DNA from 2 places in the Streptosporangium sp. NPDC049046 genome. Region 2 is predicted to be linked to the other one. Evidence: predicted binding sites of a transcription regulator. Region 2 holds the regulator's gene; the other holds the start of a gene.

Region 1 (7,666 bases), on a different contig from region 2:
GGATCGCGCTCATGAGATCCCTTCTTCACTGGCTGGGGACACGCCTGTTTTCGAAGGTTAACCGGCACCGCAGCGGGGTGTCCTCGCCCTTCGGGTCAACGAAAGAACGGTGTTCAACGAATTGTGTCAGCTCTTGTCGGCAGGTGAAGTGATGAGGCTCGACGTATCACCCTTTTGGCGGCAAGAAGGGGAGGGCTTTGGCAGGGAGAAGGGGAGGGGCGCCGTCCGAGGGCCGGACCATAGGATGTCCAGCGACCGTGACCGCTGATGGGGGCCCGTGATGGCGCTGGACGAGACGACCGAGGACCTGGCCCGATCGGCCGCCCAGGGCGACCACCGCGCGCTCGGTGAGCTGCTGAGGCGGATCGAGCCCGCCGTGCTCAGGCACTGCGGCCGGATCCTTCCCTTCAGGCAGGACGCCGAGGAGGCCTGCCAGGACACCCTGCTCGCGGTGGCGCGCAACATCGGCCGTTTCGAGGGACGTGCCCGGTTCAGCACCTGGCTGCACATCGTGACGGCCAACTGCGCGAGGACCACCTACCGCTCGCTGAAGCGCCGCGCCGCCGAGCAGAGCTCGGACGAGCTGCCGCTGCAGAAGCCGGACGTCGCCCGGGTGAGCGTGATCGCCGGGTCCCGGCTGGACCTGCTCGACGCGATGGAGGCGCTGGAGGCCGAGAAGCCGGAGCTCGCCCAGGCGCTGGTGCTGCGTGACATCTGCCAGCTCGACTACAACGAGGTGGCCGAGCAGCTCAGGATTCCGCTGGGCACCGCGAAGTCGCGCATCCACCAGGCGCGCAAATACGTCCAGGGCGCCCTGGGCGACGCCTACGGCTTCTGATCCCGATCCCGGCCGCCCGGTTCGGGAAGGGTGCCCTGGTTTCTGAGAGGGCGGGTGGTTCGGAGGGGCGGGGTGGCCGATGGGAATTGTTCGCGAACACCTTCCGCGTGGCGCGCGGCTCCGGTCGCCTTGCCTGACCTAGAGTGGCGTTGCCCGCGTCACGTGATCAATTGGTGACATGTGGTGGTCTCCCCTCGTGCTTCACAGGCAAAGGTCGAGGAGAATCCACATGTCCCGCAGACACGCCCTCATCGCATCATGCGCCCTGACCGCCGTCACGCTCACCTTGGCCGCCGTGCCGGCCGGTGCCGAACGCCGGGTGGCGGACGCCCCGGTCGCTCACGCCGTCCCGTCCGCCGACGCGGCCGTGCCGGTCGCCTCGGCCACGCTGAAACCGCCGCCTGGCATGGTGAGGGCGCTCGCGCGCGACCTCCGCCTCACCCTCGCCGAGGCCAGTGAGCGCCTGGCGAACGAGGCACGCTTCGCCCCGATCGCGGAGCAGCTGGTCAGGAGGCTCGGTCCCCGTCTCGGCGGCGTCTGGCTCCGGGGAGCCACCGCGAACAATCTGGTGACGGCCACCACCAGTGCCACCGACATTCCCTCGATCCTCGCGGCGGGTTCCGAGGCCGAGGTCGTCTCCAGGCCGCTGGCGGAGCTCGCCGCGATCCAGACCAGGCTCGACGCCGCCAATACCTCGGCGCTCGTGTCGAGTACTCGCTTCATCGACGTGAAGAGGAACAAGGTGATCGTCCTCTCGCCGAAGCCCGACGCGGCCGAGAGCTTCGTCGAGAGCACCGACGTGGACAGGGACGCGGTGATCGTGCTGACCTCCAGCGAGACCCCCTTGCCCCTGTACGACCTGGTGGGCGGCAACGCCTACTACATCGGCACCTCGGAGCGCTGTTCGATCGGCTTCCCCGTGTTCAAGGGCACCCAGCCGGGCTTCGTGAGCGCGGGCCACTGCGGAAAGCCCGGCGACACCACCACCGGCTTCAACCGAGCCCCTCAAGGCGTCTTCCAGGGATCCACCTTCCCCGGCAACGACTACTCCTGGGTCGCGGTCAACGCCGACTGGACGCCCACCCCGGCGGTGGACAACGGCGAGGGCGGCACCGTACCCGTAGCCGGCGCCCGGGTCGCCATCGAGGGGGCCTCGGTCTGCCGGTCCGGCTCCACCACCGAGTGGCACTGCGGCCTCATCCAGCAGCGCGGCGCCAGTGTCACCTACCCTCAGGGCACCGTCTCGGGAGTGACCCGCACCAGTGTCTGCGCCGAACCCGGAGACTCCGGCGGCTCCTTCATCTCCGTCGACCAGGCCCAGGGCGTCACCTCCGGTGGCTCCGGCAACTGCGATGAAGGCGGCACCACCTACTTCCAGCCGATCGGCCCGATACTCAGCACCTACGGCCTGACCCTGAAGACCACCACCGGGGGCGGTTCGACGCCGCCGCCGGTCGCGGGAGGCTGCACCGGTTTCCCGAACATCTACACCGGTACCCTCGCCGACGGCGCGTCCGCCTACCAGCCGAAGGGGCGTTACTACAGGTCGACCGCGGGGGGCGTCCACGCCGGTTGCCTGGCCGGCGCCGACGGCGTCGATTTCGACCTGTATCTGCAGAAGTGGAACGGCAGAAGCTGGGCGGTCGTCGCCACCTCGGACGGTCCGGGGCCCGACGAGAGCATCTCCTACACCGGCACGCCCGGCTACTACCGCTACCGGGTGGTCTCCTCGTCCGGCGCCGGCGCGTACACCCTGAGGTTCAAGGTGCCGTGACCGCCCGCCGGACGCCGCTCGCGGGGCGCGTCCGGCGACGACCGGAAGGGGTGAGGCCCCCGCAGGGCGGACGATCACCGAGGATCGTCCGTCCGGCGGGGGCCTCACCTGTCCTTTCACCTGTTTTTCCAGCCACGCCGCCTGTCTCGGGGGCGGAGGAACGGATCCGGCTGTCCGCTGGATAACACGCCTTATCTCGCACAGTGAGACATGAAGTCAGGAGGGCGGCAGGGCGGGGTAGAGTGCTCAAGACCTGCGCGTCAGGTTTCCAACTGAATATCTGCTCATCCAGAGGGGTGGAGGGACCGGCCCTGCGAAGCCCCGGCAACCATCCCGGTTCACGACCCGTGATCTGAACGAGGTCGACCGGGACAGGTGCCAATTCCGGTCTGTGACCAGGGTGGTCCAGACGAAGATGAGGGAAAGGCCTCGCTTCATGGCGCTCGCAACCACTGAGAACACCACCTCCTCCGCTCGTGCCGACGGCGCGCGCGACCGGCGCTTCGGCCCCGCCGTGGCGCTGTCCTGCCGGGAGTGCGGTGCCCGCTACGACCTCGGCCCCAGCTTCGCGTGTACCGAGTGTTTCGGGCCCCTTGAGATCGCGTACGACTTCGGGCGGGTGACCCGGGAGCGGATCGCCGAGGGGCCGACCAACATCTGGCGCTACCGCTCGCTGCTGCCCGTCCCCGAGGACGTGGCCGCCAAGCCCAACATGGCACCCGGCTGGACCAAGCTCGTCAACGCCGGCAACCTCGCCCGCGAGCTGGGCATCCGCTCGCTGCACGTGAAGGACGACTCCGGCAACCCCACCCACTCCTTCAAGGACCGCGTGGTGGCCATCGCCGTCGAGGCGGCACGCAACTTCGGCTTCCACACCCTCTCCTGCTCCTCCACCGGCAACCTGGCCGGCGCCGTGACCGCCGCCGCCGCGCGGGCCGGGCTGGACGCCTGCGTGTTCATCCCCTCCGACCTGGAGCAGGCCAAGATCGTGATGGCCTCCGTGTACGGCGGCAGGCTCATCGGCATCGAGGGCACCTACGACGACGTGAACCGCTTCTGCTCCGAGCTCATCGGCGACGAGCTGGGCGACCAGTGGGGCTTCGTCAACGTCAACCTCCGCCCGTACTACGCGGAGGGTTCCAAGACGCTCGCCTACGAGATCGCCGAGCAGCTCGGCTGGCGCCTTCCCGACCAGATCGTCATTCCGGTCGCCTCCGGCTCGCAGCTCACGAAGATCGACAAGGGCTTCAAGGAGCTGATCGCGCTCGGCCTGGTCGAGGACAGGCCGTACAAGATCTTCGCCGCCCAGGCCGAGGGGTGCTCCCCGGTCTCCTCCGCCTACAAGGCGGGCCACGACGTGATCCGGCCGGTCAAGCCGGACACGATCGCCAAGTCGCTCGCGATCGGTAACCCGGCCGACGGACCGTACGTCCTGGACATCGCCCGCCGCACCGGCGGCGCGGTCGAGGACGTCACCGACGCCGAGATCGTCGACTCGATCCGGCTGCTGGCGAGGGCCGAGGGCATCTTCGCCGAGACGGCGGGAGGCGTCGTCGTCGGGGTGCTGCGCAAGCTGGTCGCCTCGGGCACGCTCGACCCCGACGCCGAGACCGTGGTCCTCAACACCGGCGACGGTCTCAAGACCCTGGACGCGGTGGCCGCGGAGGCGCGCCCGACCGCAGTGATTCGACCCTCTCTTGACGCATTCCGTGCGGCTATCGCCTAGAAATCGTGAAAGGTACTGAATTATGAGCGTTTCTGTGCGGATTCCGACGATTCTCCGGACTTACACCGATGGTGCCGCCGAGGTGAACGGAGAAGGCGAGACCCTGCGCGATGTTCTTCAGAAGCTCGACGCGGACTTCCCGGGGATCGGTGCCCGGATTCTCGATGAATCGGGAAAGATCCGACGTTTTGTCAATGTCTACGTGGGGGATGAGGACGTCCGTTTCGCCGACAACCTCGACACGGCGACGCCCTCCGGTGTTCAGATCTCCATCATCCCGGCGGTGGCCGGAGGCTGACTCCTCCGCCCTGACGCGGCCCTGACCGCCTCGCGTCGCACCGCGTCATCCCCAGGGGCACCCGCGAATCCACGGCACCCGCCCGGCTCCGGCCGGGCGGGTGCCGTGTTTTATGACAGAAGCTCATATTTGCCGCGTACACGAATAATGTAACCCCTGACTAACCAGCAGTGATGATGAAACTTTCTCCTCGTGATAAAAGCTCTCGTAAAGAGGTAGTTTGGTGCTTGACTCTGTTGCCCGACCGCTTCCCACAGGTATGGTCGGAACGATCGACGTGGCGAAGTCCGCCCCGGAGATTGGGGACTTCGCGAGAGGAATGGGCGTCGTCCTTTAAGACCAGTAAGAGGAGTCGCAAGTGGCGCAGGGCACCGTCAAATGGTTCAACGCGGACAAGGGCTACGGCTTCATCGCGGTAGACGGTGGTAAGGATGTGTTCGTCCATTACTCCGCGATCATGATGGATGGCTACCGCGCCCTGGAGCAGGGGCAGCGGGTCGAGTTCGAGATCACCCAGGGACAGAAGGGTCCCCAGGCGGAATCCGTCCGGGCGGTCTGACGCAGCCGTTTCATGAATTCGCAGGGAGGAATCGGCGGGTCCCGAGGTGTCGCGGTCCGCTGAACCCTCACCGCCCAGGCCCGGCTCGCCCTCATCCGGCGAGCCGGGCGTTCGTGTCGTTCGGGCATGCGCCAACGACGGCAATGACGGCAGTGACCCCAAAGGTGCCAATGCCTCCCAAAGGCCCCGATGATGACCCATCGCGTACGCCGACGTGACGCGGGATCTTCGCGGACGTGACGAGAAGCTGAAGATCGTCCCACGCGCGGCCCAGGTCAACGGGGCGCGGCTTGCACTCGTCGGGGTAGAGTGCTAAACAGATTCTTGGCACTCACGCATAGAGAGTGCCAATCCTGGATCGAGGCGATGGGGCCCGCCGAACGGAGTCGTGGGCCCACATGCCGTCGCGGGCGTCGGCTCGGTCCGGTGTAAGCCACCCTTTCTCTGGGAGGTTAGCCGTATGGCAGCCAAGATGATCGCGTTTAACGAGGACGCCCGGCGCGGTCTCGAGCGCGGCATGAACCAGCTCGCGGACGCCGTCAAGGTGACCCTCGGCCCCAAGGGCCGTAACGTCGTGCTGGAGAAGAAGTGGGGCGCCCCCACCATCACCAACGATGGTGTCTCCATCGCCAAGGAGATCGAGCTCGAAGACCCGTGGGAGAAGATCGGGGCCGAGCTCGTCAAGGAGGTCGCGAAGAAGACCGACGACGTCGCGGGTGACGGCACCACCACCGCCACCGTGCTCGCCCAGGCTCTCGTACGCGAGGGTCTTCGCAACGTCGCCGCCGGCGCGAACCCGATGTCCCTGAAGAAGGGCATCGAGGCCGCCGTCGAGCGCGTGTCGGAGGAGCTGTCCAAGCTCGCCAAGGACGTGGAGACGAAGGCGCAGATCGCCTCCACGGCGTCCATCTCCGCGGGCGACCCGCAGATCGGCGAGATGATCGCCGAGGCGATGGACAAGGTCGGCAAGGAAGGCGTCATCACCGTCGAGGAGAGCAACACCTTCGGTCTCGAGCTTGAGCTCACCGAGGGCATGCGCTTCGACAAGGGCCTCACCTCGATGTACTTCGTCACCGACCCGGAGCGTATGGAGGCCGTCCTCGACGACCCGTACATCCTCGTCGTCAACTCCAAGGTGTCCGCCAACAAGGACCTGCTCCCGGTTCTCGACAAGGTCGTGCAGGCCGGCAAGCCGCTGCTGATCATCGCCGAGGACGTCGAGGGCGAGGCCCTGGCCACCCTGGTCGTGAACAAGATCCGTGGTCTGTTCCGCTCGGTCGCCGTCAAGGCGCCCGGCTTCGGTGACCGTCGCAAGGCGATGCTGGGCGACATCGGCATCCTGACCGGTGCCCAGGTCATCAGCGAGGACCTCGGCCTCAAGCTGGAGTCCACCACCCTGGACCAGCTCGGCCGCGCCCGCCAGGTCATCGTCACCAAGGACGAGACCACCATCGTCGACGGTGCCGGTGACGCCGAGCAGATCGCCGGCCGGGTCAACCAGATCCGCGCCGAGATCGACAACACCGACTCCGACTACGACCGCGAGAAGCTCCAGGAGCGTCTGGCCAAGCTGGCCGGCGGCGTGGCCGTCATCAAGGCCGGTGCCGCGACCGAGGTCGAGCTCAAGGAGCGCAAGCACCGCATCGAGGACGCCGTTCGCAACGCGAAGGCGGCCGTCGAGGAGGGCATCGTCCCCGGCGGTGGCGTGGCGCTGCTGCAGGCCGGCGCGAAGGCGTTCGACAAGCTGGAGCTCTCCGGCGACGAGGCCACCGGTGCCGCGATCGTGAAGAAGGCTCTGGAGGAGCCGCTGAAGCAGATCGCGGTGAACGCCGGTCTTGAGGGCGGCGTCGTCGTGGAGAAGGTGCGCAACCTTCCCGCGGGTGAGGGCCTCAACGCCGCCACCGGCGAGTACGTCAACCTGTTCGAGACGGGCATCATCGACCCGGCCAAGGTGACGCGTTCCGCGCTGCAGAACGCGGCGTCCATCGCGGCGCTGTTCCTCACCACCGAGGCCGTCATCGCCGAGAAGCCCGAGAAGGCCGCGGCCGCCCCCGCCATGCCCGGCGGCGGCGACATGGACTTCTGAGTCCAACCGCTTTCACATAAAAGAGGCGACCCCGAGATCTCGGGGTCGCCTCTTTTGGCATCTCCGTCCACCACCTGCCGCCACACCTTCTGGAAAGGTCTCCGGCGTGCGCACAGGAGAGGCCGTGAGCCGCGGAGTCCGACCCGGCGGGGACCCATGCGGAGCCGCGTGAGGGGAGGCGGCCTCGAAAAGGTCGGGGCCAAGGAGGCGCGGCCGCTTTCATGCCGTCCGATCGGCCTCGGCGCTGTCGGGCAATGAAAGGACAGGACGGGTGGAATGGGGGCCCAAATAGGTGTGTCGTGTCCCGAACACGACGTCGTGCGGTCATAGAACGAGATGCTCGTTGCGGCAGCAGGGTTCTTGACGGCACGACGGTAGGCGGGGG
Region 2 (7,666 bases):
CGGTGATGGTTCCCGTCCGCAAACAAAGATCCGCCCGGATATGGTGGGTGTGCAAAACTTCAACCACGACAGCCCTTTGCGCACAGCAATATATGGCCGCCTGGCGAGGACACGACTGGGTCATGCCCCCTAATGAACCGGAAGAGCGTAAACCCTCTGGGAAGGCCAAGCGTCCCACTGATGTGACCACCGAGACCCTCGTGGCCGACAGGTCGCTCGGGGCGGTGCCCGTCGGATGGGACGCCGACATGGCCGTTACCGCGCTCTACAGCGCGCACTATCGGTCTCTTGTCCGTCTCGCCGTCTTGCTCGTCCGCGATATGGCAACCGCGGAGGAGGTCGTGCAGGACGCGTTCGTCGCCATCCATGGCGCCTGGCGCCGACTGCGCGACACCGACAAGGCACTGGCCTACCTGCGTCAGTCGGTCGTCAACCGATCACGTTCGGTGCTTCGGCATCGAGCGGTCGTCGAGAAGTACGCGCCCAAGGGCATGCCCGACGCGCCGAGCGCCGAGAACGGCGCGATCGGCGAGTTCGAGCGTTCCGCCGTCATCGAAGCGCTGCGCGGGTTGCCCGCACGCCAGCGGGAGGCCCTGGTCCTGCGTTACTACGGAGACCTGTCCGAGGCGCAGATCGCCCACGCGATGGGCATCAGCAAAGGCGCGGTCAAGAGCCACACGGCTCGTGGCATGGCCGCCCTACGAACCTCACTGGAGCAACTGTCATGACCGACTCCCCGGATGAGTACGGCGAGCTGCTTCGCCGCGCGCTCAGCGCGGAGGCGAACTCGGTCGTTCCCTCCCCGGACGGGCTGGAGATAATCCGCGGCCGCATCGAGCGGCGCGGACTCCGCGGGCTGATGTGGTGGCGTGCCGGAGCCTCCGTCGCCGGTGCGGTCCTCGTCGCGGCGACCGTCGTCATGGTGGTTCCCCAGTTCCGCGAACAGGTGATCCCTCAAGTGAGCACCGAAGGGGTCAAGTACGCCGAGTCGACTCCTCCCGTCGACGGGTCCGCCACCTCGCGCCCCCCTGCGGCCTCCTCGCAGCCACCGTCCGCCCACGCCCCGCTTCCGACTCTCGACAGGTCGGGCGGCTCCGGCGCCACCATGCTCCCGCCGACGCCCACACCGTCCAGGAGCGCGGCGTCCAGCACCCGGCCGTCCAGGACCGACTCGGCGCCGACGCCCCGGGCGGCGCCGACGCCGACGCCGACCTGCCCCACTCCCCCCGACAGCCCTGAGGTCGAGCCCAGCGGGATCATCAGCAAGTGCGAGGAGATCGAGGCGACCCCGACGCCGTCGCGATCGAGGCCACCGGCCCCCTCGGAGAGCCCGTGCTCGCCCGACGAGTGCGCCCCCTCGAGCGACGTGTCGCCCCCCATGCCGACGGAGGCGAACACCCTGGCTCCGGCCCCCATCCAGAACTAGCGCGGTAACCGGTCACGGCGAGCCGTGACCGGCCCTCCATTCACAACCCGCGTTGGTAACCGGTTACAGCGAGCCGTGACCGGTCCCCCACCTACAACCCGCGTTGGTAACCGGCCACGGCAAGCCATGACCGGTCCCCCACCCACAAACCAGCATTGGTAACCGGCCACGGCAAGCCATGACCGGTCCCCCACCCACAAACCAGCATTGGTAACCGGCCACGGCAAGCCATGACCGGTTCTTTGTCTCACGGCTGCCGAGACCTCACGGCGCGGATCCCCCGGGCCCCGTGGTCGCCGTGCGATCGGTGGCGCGTCGGCAGGGGCGCCCTACCAGCGGCCACTGCGCGTCTGGAGCACCGCCGCCGCGACGACGCCGGCCGTCGAGGTGCGCAGCACCGTCGGCCCGAGCAGCGCGGGCACCGCCTTGGCCTCGCGGAACGCGGCGATCTCCTCCCCCGACACCCCGCCCTCGGGTCCGACCACCACGACGATGTCGCCGCCCGCGGGGAGAGGCAGGCCGGACAGCGGGGAGGCGGCCTCCTCGTGCAGTACGACGCCCAACGCCGCCGCCGACAACAGGCCGGCCACCTTCGCGGTGGACGCGAGCTCCGTCACCTCCGGCAGGTGAAAGCGGCGCGACTGCTTGCCCGCCTCGCGCGCCGTGGAGCGCCAGCGGGCCAGCGCCTTGGCCGCCCGCTCGCCCTTCCACTGGGTGACGCACCTCGCCGCGGCCCAGGGGACGATCACGTCGACCCCCGCCTCGGTCATCATCTCCACGGCCAGCTCGCCCCGGTCGCCCTTGGGCAGGCCCTGGACCACGACCAGGCGCGGCGACGGCACGGGCACGTCGTGGCGGCGCAGTACCTCGACCCGGAGTGAGTCTCTGCCCGCCTCGGTCACCACACACTCGGCGACGGAGCCCGCCCCGTCGGTCAGGTCGAGCCGCTCACCCGCCCGCAGCCGCCGTACGGCCGCCGCGTGGCGTCCTTCGGGACCGCCGAAGACGAACTCCGGCCTGGCCAGGTCGGCCGGGTCCGCCAGGAAGACCGGGACGGTCATGGGCCGTCCGGGCGGACCGCCCCGAGGTGCCCCCGGCAACGCGACCGGGACGATGCCTCGGGACGGACCCGACGCCCCGGCCGGGAACCTGCACCGGGCAGGGTGCGGGCCGGACCGTGACGACGCGACCGGAAGCGGGGCGGAGCGGCCGTTGAGACCTGGTCAGCGGCCATTGAAAGCGTCCCGCAGGCGGGAGAAGAAGCTCTGCTGCCCGGGGGCGAACTTACCGGGCGGGCGCTCCTCGCCGCGGAGCCTGGCGAGCTCCTTCAGGAGGGTCTCCTGCTCAGCGTCGAGGCGGGCGGGGGTCTCCACGTTCACATGGATTAGCAGGTCGCCTCGGCCCGTCTCGTTCAGCCGTTGCACGCCCCGCCCGTAGAGGGGGATCGTCTGCCCGGACTGCGTGCCGGGACGAATGTCGAGCTCCTCGGCGCCGTCGAGCGTCTCCATGGTCAGGATGGTGCCGAGCGCGGCCGCGGTCATCGGGATCTGCACGGTGCAGTGCAGGTCGTCGCCGCGCCTCTCGAAGATCTCGTGGGGACGCTCGACGATCTCCAGGAACAGGTCTCCGGGCGGACCCCCGCCCGGGCCGATCTCGCCTTCGCCGGCGAGCTGGATGTGGGTGCCGTCCTCGACACCGGCCGGGATGCGGACCTTGATGGTCCGCCGGGTGCGGACCCGGCCGTCACCCGAGCACTCCTGGCAGGGGTTGCGGATGATCGATCCGAAGCCGCCGCACTGGGGGCAGGGGCGGGAGGTCATGACCTGGCCGAGGAAGGACCGGGTGACCTGGGAGACCTCTCCCCGGCCATGACACATGTCACAGGTGTCGGGGTGGGTGCCGGCCGCGGCCCCTGAGCCCGTGCAGACCTCACAGACCACGGCGGTGTCGACGACCAGCTCGCGGGTGGTGCCGAAGCCCGACTCGCGCAGGTCGAGCTCGACCCTGATGGTCGCGTTGCGCCCGCGGCGGGCACGGGAGCGGGGGCCTCGGCCACCGCCTCCACCGGCCGCGCCGAAGAAGGCGTCCATGATGTCGCTGAACGGGAAGCCGGCGCCGAAGCCCCCGGCGCCCGCACCGCCGCCCGCGGCGAACGGGTCGGCACCCATATCGTACATCTGCCGCTTGCCGGAGTCGGACAGGACCTCGTAGGCCTGTGTGATCTCCTTGAAGCGCTCCTGAGTCTCAGGATCGGGGTTGACGTCGGGATGCAACTCGCGTGCCAGGCGGCGGTACGCCTTCTTGATCTCTTCCGCACTGGCGTCACGGCGCACCCCGAGGGTGCCGTAGTAGTCGCTCTTAGCCACTTTTCGTTGACCTCTTATGATGCAGCCAGAATCTGGCTGACGTAGCGTGCCACCGCGCGCACCGCGCCCATCGTGACCGGGTAGTCCATTCGCGTCGGGCCCAGCACACCGAGCCGGGCGAGTTGCTTGTCCCCGGAACCGTATCCAGCGGCGACGATGGATGTGCCCTGGAGTCCGGTGTAGGGGTTCTCCGAGCCGATCCGCACGGTCAGCGCGGAAAGGTCCGAGGTCTCACCGAGCAGTCGCATGAGCACGACCTGCTCTTCCAGGGCCTCCAGCACGTCGCGGAGCCCGACGGTGAAGTCGGCTCCCGCGAGGTTGGCGGCCCCGGCAAAAACGATCTTCTCATCATGCCTGTCCACCAGGGACTCGAGCAGTACGGACAGGATAGTCGCCGCGAGCGGTCGATCCTCCGCGGGCAACCGCTCCGGCAGATCGGCGACCCGGTCGGGAACGCTGGTGAGCCCGCATCCGTCGAGGGAGGCGTTGAGCATCGCGCGCAGGTGTGCCACGCGCTGCTCGTCGATGACGTCGGGCACCTCGATCACGCGCTGCTCGACCCTGCCGGTGTTGGTGATCAGCACGAACATCAGCCGGCGCTCGCTCAGCGGCACCAGCTCGACGTGCCTGACCGTCGAGTGGGTCAGCGTCGGATACTGCACCACGGCGACCTGCCGGGTGAGCTGGGCCAGCAGCCGCACCGTCCGCATGACGACGTCGTCGATGTCCACGGCGCCCGCGAGGAAACTCTCGATCGCCTTGCGTTCCGCGCTCGACAGGGGTTTCACCTGCGAGAGCCTGTCGACGAAGAGCCGGTAGCCCTTGTCGGTGGGCACCCGGCCGGCGCTGGTGTGGGGTTGGGCGATGTAGCCCTGCTCCTCCAGCATCGCCATGTCGTTACGGATCGTCGCCGGGGACACCCCCAGGTTGTGCCGGTCCGCGAGAGCCTTCGACCCCACCGGTTCGTTGGTGGACACGTAGTCCTCGACGATGGCGCGGAGCACGGCGAGCTTGCGGTCGTCGACCAACGTGGTCACCTCCCTGCCTGCGTTCAGAGGGAAACACGAGGCTTGGCACTCTGTGTTCCCGAGTGCCAAGTGTACGGCCCCCGCACGGAAGGCGCGATAAGCGAAAGCGGTGGATGATGACGGCAAGCCTTTGTCAAGTCAACTGCTATCGCGATCCAAGCGATACCCACCACAATTTGCACATGTCCAACGATTTCGGTTCTTATCCGGGCGACGCCTCCCGCGGCCCCGGTCACGGCGGCCCTCAGCAGCCGTATGGTCAGCAGTACGGCCAGCAGCAGCCCGGCCAGCAATACGGTCAGCAGCCGTACGGCCAGCAGCCCCCCTCGTACGGTTACGCCCCTCCCGGTTACGGCGCCCCGCAGGGACCGCCTCCCAGCGGAAAGATCAAGCCTGGCATCGGATGGATCGTCGGGGTCTGGTTGCTCGCCCTGGTCAGCATCGTCGTCGGCATCGGCGGCTTCGCCGGTGGCATCCTCGGCGCGGTCACCGACGCGGCCCCGACGCGGACGTTCGCCCCCGGCGAGACCGCGACGGTCGCGCTCGACCCGGCGGACAAGCCGGCGATCTACGTCGCCACCGGCGGGCCCACCAAGTTCGAGTGCACGCTCACCGGCGGTACGAGCACGCCCCGCCTGCAGAAGCCGGACATCCAGCAGACCGTCGCGGGATCCGACGGCGTCACCTGGGAGATGGGCCTGCGGGTCGGCGTGGACCAGGCGGGCGACTACCAGGTCCAGTGCTCCGCCGACCCCGCCGACGGCACGACCTTCGGCGTGGGCAGGGAACTGTCCGCCGACTCGCTGGTGGGCGGGGTGGCCGCCCTGTTCTTGATCCCCGGTATCGGGATCCTGCTCGCCATCGTCGTGACGATCGTCGTGCTGGTGAAGCGCAGCGGCGCCCGCAAGCGCCAGGCCGCCGCCGCGTCGTCGATGGGGCAGTGGGGACAGCCGGGACCCTACGGCAGGTGACGCCGGTGTTTGCTAGCGTCCCACCTGATCCCCGGCGAGAGAGGGTGGCGGTCGGTGATGTACGAGCGTGACGTTCTGGCGGGAGACTGGCGGCGCCCGCGCAGGGGGACGATCCCCCAGGTGCCCGCGGAGCTCGACCTGGTCGTCGAGGACGCCGACGGCGGCTTCTGTGGCGCCGTGGTGGCCTGCGACAAGGAGGCCGTCACCCTGGAGGACCGCTTCGGGCGCCGGCGGGTCTTCCCGCTGGAGCCGGCCGCCTTCCTTCTGGAGGGCAGGGTCGTGACCCTCGTACGACCCGCCGCCGCGCCGCGCGGCCCGAGGCGGAGCGCGTCGGGTTCCATCGCGGTCGAGGGCCTGCGGGCCCAGGTCGCGATGGAGAGCCGGATCTACGTGGAGGGCGTGCACGACGCCGCGCTCGTGGAGAAGGTCTGGGGGCACGACCTGCGGGTCGAGGGCGTGGTCGTGGAGTATCTGGAGGGGGTCGACCACCTGCCCTCGATCGTCGATGAGTTCGGCCCGGGGCCGGGGCGGCGGCTGGGTGTGCTCGTCGACCACCTCGTCCCCGGTTCCAAGGAGAGCCGGATCGCCGCGCGGATCTCCTCACCGCACGTACTGATCGTCGGGCACCCGTTCGTGGACGTCTGGCAGGCGGTCAGACCGCAGGTGCTCAGGATCCCCTCCTGGCCGTCGGTGCCCCGCGGGGTGCCCTGGAAGGAGGGTGTCATCGCCGCGCTGGGCTGGAATGTGGAGCCTGCCGCCGCATGGCGCCGCATTCTCGGATCGGTTACGACATATGCCGATCTGGAGCCAGAGCTCCTCGGCCCCGTCGAGGAGCTGATCGACTTCGTGACGGTTCCGGACGAGGACGGATAGGCCGTCAACCCATCAGGAGGGGACATGAGCGAGAACCCCGAAGGCCCATCGGCCGACGACCCGACGCGGCGGGTCGGCAACCCTCCGCCGGACCACTCCTGGCCGGGGCAGAGCACCCCGCCCCCGGACCAGGGATACGGGCCCGGCGGCCAGGGTCACCCCCCACCGGGCCAGGAATACGGATCCCACGGGCAACCGGACCAGCGGTACGGGGGCTACCCGCCGTACACCTCCCCGTACGCCTCCGACGGCTACCCGGGTGGTTACCAGCACGGATACCCCGAATACGGGGCGTACGGCCCCCCGCCGAGATACGGCCACCAGGCGCCCCCTGGAACGTACGGCCCGCGACCGGGCAGCGACGACACCACCATGGCGATGCTCGCCCACCTGCTGGGCCTGCTCACCTCCTTCGTCGGGCCGCTGGTGCTCTATCTGGCGAAGAAGGACGAGTCGCCCTACGCGCGCGACCAGGCCGCCGAGGCGCTCAACTTCCAGCTCACGGTGCTGATCGCCTACGCCGTCTGCTGGGTCCTGGCGTTCGTGTTCATCGGTTTCCTGCTGATGTTCTTCCTCTGGGTCGGATCGATCGTCATGGCGATCGTCGCCGCGCTGGCGGCCAACCGGGGAGAGACCTACCGCTATCCGATAAACATCCGCTTCGTCGGCTGACCCGCCCGGCGGACCGGCCGGTGCCCCGGAGCTCTCAGGTGAGATCCCGGACCAGGGCGTCCGCCAGGAGACGACCGCGCAGGGTGAGCACCGCACGGCCCGCCTTGAACGGCTCCACCTCCAGCAGGCCGTCGGCGAGCGCGCGAGCGACCACGGGCGGGCGTTCCAGCTCGCCGAGCGGGAAACCCCGGGCTAGCCGCAGCTCCAGCATCAGCCGCTCCACCGCCCGGTCCTGAGGGTCCAGCACCTCGCGCGCGTGCGCGGGCGAGGTGCCCTCGGCCAGACGCCGGGCGTAGGCGGCGGGGTGCTTCACGTTCCACCAGCGAGTGC

What was found. Region 2 encodes HrcA, which represses chaperone genes, less so after heat shock. Its sites were predicted from a motif close to TTGGCACTCTCNNNNNGAGAGTGCCAA; they were not measured.
Region 1: a site for HrcA is predicted at 5,520-5,546, ahead of groL (chaperonin GroEL). Genes of this name have one in related genera too.

The regions. Positions count from the first base shown of each region.
Region 1 covers NZ_JBEZEZ010000033.1:61,008-68,673, reverse strand. The annotation lists gene AB0B96_RS34105 (trehalose-6-phosphate synthase) at 1-13, opposite strand, end outside; gene AB0B96_RS34100 (RNA polymerase sigma factor) at 281-838, shown strand; gene AB0B96_RS34095 (S1 family peptidase) at 1,068-2,612, shown strand; SAM riboswitch class I at 2,894-3,034, shown strand; gene thrC (threonine synthase) at 3,049-4,338, shown strand; gene AB0B96_RS34085 (MoaD/ThiS family protein) at 4,361-4,636, shown strand; gene AB0B96_RS34080 (cold-shock protein) at 4,995-5,195, shown strand; gene groL (chaperonin GroEL) at 5,656-7,281, shown strand.
Region 2 covers NZ_JBEZEZ010000008.1:98,537-106,202, forward strand. The annotation lists gene AB0B96_RS13325 (SigE family RNA polymerase sigma factor) at 249-728, shown strand; gene AB0B96_RS13330 (hypothetical protein) at 725-1,426, shown strand; gene AB0B96_RS13335 (16S rRNA (uracil(1498)-N(3))-methyltransferase) at 1,756-2,487, opposite strand; gene dnaJ (molecular chaperone DnaJ) at 2,650-3,792, opposite strand; gene hrcA (heat-inducible transcriptional repressor HrcA) at 3,807-4,820, opposite strand; gene AB0B96_RS13350 (hypothetical protein) at 5,003-5,791, shown strand; gene AB0B96_RS13355 (DUF3097 domain-containing protein) at 5,849-6,664, shown strand; gene AB0B96_RS13360 (DUF4870 domain-containing protein) at 6,689-7,336, shown strand; gene hemW (radical SAM family heme chaperone HemW) at 7,371-7,666, opposite strand, start outside.